3 regions of the Vibrio sp. Vb1554 genome follow, and region 3 is predicted to be linked to each of the others. Evidence: predicted binding sites of a transcription regulator. Region 3 holds the regulator's gene; each other region holds the start of a gene.
The links. The regulator CRP, encoded in region 3, controls carbon source genes, mostly activating them, when cyclic AMP is high. The targets are predictions, from matches to a motif close to TGTGANNNNNNTCACA.
Positions count from the first base shown of each region.

Region 1: cdd (cytidine deaminase) is a predicted target of CRP. The motif match lies at 913-928, and genes of this name have one in related genera.
Region 2: gltB (glutamate synthase large subunit) is a predicted target of CRP. The motif match lies at 837-852, and genes of this name have one in related genera.

Region 1 is NZ_JAWPOJ010000005.1:154,240-156,449, reverse strand. Features, by position in the region: gene R8N28_RS06665 (LrgB family protein) at 1-601, shown strand, start outside; gene cdd (cytidine deaminase) at 1,033-1,920, shown strand; gene purT (formate-dependent phosphoribosylglycinamide formyltransferase) at 2,064-2,210, shown strand, end outside.
Region 2 is NZ_JAWPOJ010000008.1:105,328-107,537, reverse strand. Features, by position in the region: gene R8N28_RS09140 (TIGR01212 family radical SAM protein) at 1-557, opposite strand, end outside; gene gltB (glutamate synthase large subunit) at 1,109-2,210, shown strand, end outside.
Region 3 is NZ_JAWPOJ010000049.1:1,833-4,042, reverse strand. Features, by position in the region: gene R8N28_RS22680 (phosphoribulokinase) at 1-504, shown strand, start outside; gene crp (cAMP-activated global transcriptional regulator CRP) at 745-1,377, shown strand; gene R8N28_RS22670 (DUF1338 domain-containing protein) at 1,514-2,210, opposite strand, start outside.

The DNA.
Region 1 (2,210 bases), on a different contig from region 3:
TCCTTTGCTGATCAGTATTGCAGTGCTCATTCCTTTGCTTACTTACTTAAATGTACCGTTTGAAACGTATTATGCGGATAACGAAGGGATCAGTTTTTTACTTCAACCAGCCGTAGTTGCTCTGGCTTACCCGCTATATGAACAACTACCACAGATTAAAGCAAACTGGCGAATCATCACTTTTGCTTGCACAGTAGGCAGTGTGATGTCGATGATGACAACCACCTTGATCGCAGTCGCTTTCAAAGCAGATATCAGTTTAATCGCAAGTCTAGTGGGTAAATCCGTCACTACGCCAATAGCAATGGAAATTTCGAGTCACCTCGGTGGTGAAGCTGCCGTTGCGGCGATCTTGGTTCTGATTGTTGGTTTATTGGGCGCGATTTTGGCATACCCAATTTACAACTTAATTGGAATTAAACACCCGATTGCACGTGGTCTGACAATGGGTACAGTCTCTCATGCCTTAGGCACCGCTACTTGTGCAGAGAAACAGCCCATAGATGCCGCGTTCTCATCACTCGCATTGGTTTTATGTGGGATCATAACTTCTATTTTGGCTCCAAGTTTTTTTGCTTTGGCGGTCTGGCTATATCAATAGTTAAGCGCTCTCGGTCTGCCCTCCTTCCGGCAGGCCGTAGCCTTTACGTTTCTTACTTATCCCTTTTCAAAACCCTATCTTATCTATCAAACTCACCCAGTAATATCGTGAAGGGACTTGACTGAGATATACATTCATAGCATTAGCATTCTAGCTGCTACCACTCGCTCTAGATTACGTAAGTATAAAGTAGCATAGCGGTAAAAGTCGCGTTGGTAACATACTCCTGCTCCTTGGTCATATGAATATATACTGATATGGTTAATTGTGAGACGGAGATAACGCTTCACACCTGTGCAATCGAATACATGTGTGAGCTCACTCTAATTATGTAACAGAATTATCAATTGCATTATTTATCGTGATCTAACGCACGGAACATTTCTATCTTTCACATAGAATAACTGTCCATGCAATAACAAGGATTCAACATGAAAAGTCGCATTGAACAGGCGCTAGCAGGCGCTCCAGAAGCACTTTCCAAACAACTTGCTCCTATCATCCAAGCTGATGATTTTGATGCTACGCTTTCAGTTCAACAATTTGAGCAGTTGCTTTCAGCTACCGGTCTATCAGACAAAGAGCTTCGTGTTGCGCTACTTCCTTTTGCCGCAGCGTACTCCTATGCTCCCCTTTCTGACTTTTATGTCGGCGCTATCGTTCGTGGTCTTTCAGGTCGCCTTTACTTCGGTGCCAACATGGAATTCTTTGGTGTACAGTTGGGTCAAACGGTTCACGCAGAGCAGTCTGCGATTAGCCATGCTTGGATGAAAGGCGAACGTGGTGTTAAGGATATCACTATCAACTTCAGCCCATGTGGTCACTGCCGCCAGTTCATGAATGAGTTATCTACCGCAAACGAGCTTAAAATCCAGCTCCCAGAACGTGAAGAAAAGTCACTTCATGAATACCTGCCTGAAGCCTTTGGACCAAACGATCTCGGTATCGAGTCCGGCTTAATGGCAGAAGTTAAACACCAATTCTCATGTGATGATGAAGACGCACTCATCCAAAGTGCAGTTGAAGCGATGAACATGAGCCACTCTCCATACACCAACAACTTGAGTGGTTTAGCATTAGAGATGACTAGCGGCCGTGTATTCCAAGGCGCTTATGCAGAAAATGCAGCGTTTAATCCTAGCTTGCCACCGCTACAAGTTGCGCTAATCCAAGTTTTACTTGCGGGTGAAACCTTTGACAGCATCAAAGCCGCTGCATTGGTAGAAAACTCTGAAGGTAAGATCAGTCACTTAGCCGATACGCAATCAACGTTGGAAGCGTTGAATCCAGATATTCCGCTTAGTTTTGTCAACGTATAAACGACAAATTCAACAAAAAGCTCTACAACATGTAGAGCTTTTTTATTACCTAAAAACCAAAAGCAAACGTTTGCTTTGTCATAAAACTTCAGTATGATCTCCTGCAATTTCTGTCTCATCACTCTATTTTGTAAGGGAACACTATGTTTGGCACTGCAACTAGCGCAAATGCTACCCGTGTATTACTTTTAGGCTCTGGCGAACTCGGTAAAGAAGTCGCCATTGAATGCCAGAGACTTGGTTTAGAAGTGATTGCTTGTGATCGCTATGCCAATGCTCCAGCGATGCAA
Region 2 (2,210 bases), on a different contig from region 3:
ACAATTAAGTGAGTACAAACCTTGATTCCGAGTGTTCGAGCACGCTTAGTGATTTCGGCATAACACTCAAAGTCATGACCACGATTGATACGTTTGAGGGTGTCGTTGTTGGCGGTTTGAAGACCTAGTTCTAGCCAAATTTCATAACCTTGCTGTACATAGCCCGACAGTAAATCCAATACCGCATCAGGGACGCAATCAGGACGCGTCCCCACACAAAGACCAACCATGTCTGCAGCCTTTAGTGCTTCCTCATACATGTTTTTGAGAACTTGTACTTCTGCATAGGTACTGGTGTAGGCCTGAAAATAAGCGAGATACTTCTTCGCTCTGTGAATTTCACCTGCGCGATCTTTTAACTGTTCGTGAATGCTTTTTATCTGGACTTCTTCATCTGCAAACGAAGCCACATTGCAAAATGTACATCCTCCCCGCCCAATCGTGCCATCGCGGTTAGGGCAACTAAATCCACCGTGCAATGTTAACTTATGAACCTTTTCACCGTATCGACGCTGAAGATCTTGGCCGATTGTATTGACCAACTCATGTAACTGCATAAATTCTCACCAACAATAAATCGTAATCAATCTCACTACGATCTATGTAAATAAATTACATCCCTGCAAGAAAAAACACACAATATTAATCAATTCAAACACCCATCATGCAGGTCAAAATCAATAAACTTGCATAATTAAAGACAAAAATCGTTCATGTTGCGTAAATGTTAAACTAAAAATGCATAATTAAACGAAAAAATTGGGTCACAACGCCGACTTTTTCATTGCATTCTGAAGTGACAAAATTGTAGGATACTTACACAACCCCGTTATTTTTGTGACTTTTATTACAAAGCACACTGCGGGATTTGTCGGTGTTATCCCACTCCTACCTATATAAATCACTAGATAGTGATAATAAATAAAGGGATACCACCAAGGATTGTTTTTCTCGCAAAACTTTTCCTGCGAGATACGGAAAGGAATCAAGACCGGTCAACCTAGATCGGTGGCGATAATAAATATAAAGGACAAGACGTAATCAATAGTCTAGGTAGTATTTGCTGCCCGTTACTTTTGCGTCGACATTGAACTGGAAGGATGTATCTATGGTAGATAGAGAGCAAAATCCACAGGGTCTGTACACTCCGGAACTGGAGCATGACGCTTGTGGTATCGGTTTTGTTGCTCACCTTAAAAACCGTAAATCTCATGAAGTAGTGACTCAAGCATTGGATATGCTGGCTCGCATGGAACACCGTGGTGGTCAAGGTTGTGACCCATGCAGCGGTGACGGTGCGGGTATCTTGCTACAAAAACCTCATGAATTCCTATTAGAAGAAGCCGTTAAGCTAGGCATTAAACTGCCTTCGTTTGAAAAGTATGGTGTTGGTGTCGTTCTTTTCCCGAAAGACGAATACAAACGCGAACAATGCCGTGACATTCTAGAACGCAACGCACAGCGTCTAGACCTTGAAGTTATCGGCTACCGCGTATTACCAACCGACAACTCCATGATTGGTGCCGACCCTCTAAGCACAGAGCCTCAATTTGAGCACGTGTTTATCTCCGGCGGCCCTGGCATCACGCCTGAAGAGCTAGAGCGCAAACTGTACGTACTTCGTAACTATACTGTACGTGTTTGCCTAGAAAGCGTTTCGAACATTGGTGACGACTTCTACATTAACTCCATGTCTTACAAGACATTGGTATACAAAGGTCAGTTAACGACCGAGCAAGTACCTCAGTACTTCCTTGATCTACAAAACCCGACCATGGTGACTGCACTGGCGCTGGTACACTCTCGTTTCTCTACCAATACCTTCCCGAAATGGCGTCTTGCACAGCCTTTCCGTTACATTGCCCACAACGGTGAAATCAATACAGTTCGCGGTAACTTGAACTGGATGAAAGCCCGTGAAGCAATCCTAGAATCAGACCTGTTTACTCAGGCTGAAATCGACATGCTTCTTCCAATCTGTCAGGAAGGCAGCTCGGATTCATCTAACTTCGATATGGCACTTGAGCTCCTAGTTCTTTCTGGTCGCAGCCTGCCACACGCATTGATGATGATGATCCCGGAAGCATGGCAAGAAAACAAAAACATGGATCCTAAACGTCGCGCGTTCTATCAGTACCACGCGAACATCATGGAACCATGGGATGGTCCTGCTTCAGTATGTTTTACTGATGGTGTTCAAGTTGGTGCGA
Region 3 (2,210 bases):
AACAGCGACGTGCTGTTTTATGAAGGGTTACATGGTGGCGTGGTGGATGGTGATGTTAATGTTGCTCAACATGTGGATTTCTTAATTGGCATGGTGCCGATTGTGAACTTAGAGTGGATACAAAAATTCGTACGCGACACTCGCGATCGCGGCCATTCGCGTGAAGCGGTAATGGACTCAATCGTGCGATCCATGGACGATTACCTCAACTATATCACTCCTCAGTTTTCTCGTACTCACATCAACTTCCAGCGCGTACCGACCGTTGATACTTCCAACCCACTTAATGCAAAAGGCATCCCTAGTTTGGATGAGAGTTTTGTGGTGATTCGCCTACGCGGTATCAAGAATGTCGACTTCCCATATCTGCTGGCCATGATTGATGGCTCATTCATGTCACGCCACAACACGATTGTCGTACCCGGCGGTAAGATGAGCTTTGCAATGGAGCTCATAGTTCGGCCTATCCTACAACAGCTCATCGAAACAGGGAAAATTGGCTAAAAACCTGCCTGCGAAGATGTTTACTTTTCATACCGTGATCATGTGCACAGTTTTGCTTACAAAATCTCAATCATGGCACGATTAAAATCAAGAAATCGTTTTCGAAAAAGGATACTATTTCTTACCGAAACACAAGAGAGCTTGCAGCATATAAAAAGTGCTCTTATTCTAGTAGGCCTAATTCAGGCTTAGCTAAAATATGGATAGCGCAAGCGTACCCTGCAGAGGAAGTGAGATATTATGGTTCTAGGTAAACCTCAAACCGACCCAACATTAGAGTGGTTTCTTTCACACTGTCATATTCATAAGTACCCTTCAAAGAGCACGCTAATTCACGCGGGCGAAAAGGCAGAAACTTTGTACTACATCGTTAAAGGTTCTGTTGCGGTTCTTATCAAAGACGAAGAAGGTAAGGAGATGATCCTTTCTTACCTAAACCAAGGAGACTTTATTGGTGAACTTGGTCTATTCGAGGAAGACCAAGAGCGCACAGCTTGGGTTCGTGCTAAATCTCCTTGTGAAGTTGCTGAAATTTCTTTCAAGAAGTTCCGTCAGCTTATCCAAGTAAACCCAGACATCCTAATGCGTCTTTCTGCGCAGATGGCTCGTCGTCTTCAAGTAACTAGCCAAAAAGTGGGTGACCTGGCGTTCCTAGACGTAACTGGTCGTATCGCTCAGACGCTTCTGAACCTTGCAAAACAACCAGACGCAATGACTCACCCAGACGGCATGCAAATCAAGATCACTCGTCAAGAAATCGGTCAAATTGTTGGCTGTTCTCGTGAGACAGTAGGTCGTATTTTGAAGATGCTAGAAGAGCAGAACCTAATCTCTGCTCACGGTAAAACCATCGTGGTTTACGGTACTCGTTAATCTCAAACTAGAGTGACACGAACAAAATTATAAAAGCCACCAATGGCAACATTGGTGGCTTTTTATTTGCTCATGACCAAATGAGATAGGGTGCAGCGAACACTAATGAGTAAGCTTAACAGGTTAACCCTAAAACTTAGCCATTCGTACTTTCAAAGATTTTGTCAGCTGAAGCGGCCACGAAACCTGGGTACAAATCACCATTTTCCATCGGATAGCGCTTAGCAAATTCATAAAACCCGCCAGGGATAATTTCAGTGCCTTCGCTAAAACGAACCGCTACTTTATCAGCCATGGTCGATGACTGCTCTAGCAACACCTCAGGAGTGCCCTTCACTTCACCACCATTTTCATTAATGGTAAACCCAGCGGTACGCAGATGATCGTTTACCTGCTTCACTTCTTCATATTCATTGAGTTGGTTAACGCTCACCGTGAAGTGGTTTGCTCCGTAACCATGCGCCGCAAGCCAAGATGCGTACTCACTTTCTTTAGCCAACGTTTGGTAATCAGCAAAGCTTAAATCCCACAAGCGTCCACCATGTAAGAATGCGCTATCGTTCAGCTTGTCAGCATCGACTTGTGCCACCAAATTTTTCACAATCTCTTGTAGCTCAGGCGAGCACTCTTCAACTTTTAGCTCACTAATAAATACTTTAGGTTGCTTCGGATCTGGGTGCTCATAGTGCTTAGCAACCAGCTTTTTGCTTTCGAAAACGTAATCACCACACGCCTTGTAACCAATAGCTACAAATGGCTTAGCTAGAGTTTCAATACCAAGAGGCGCGATATTGAAGGTACGTAAAGCTATATGATCATTAATCAGAGGCTCA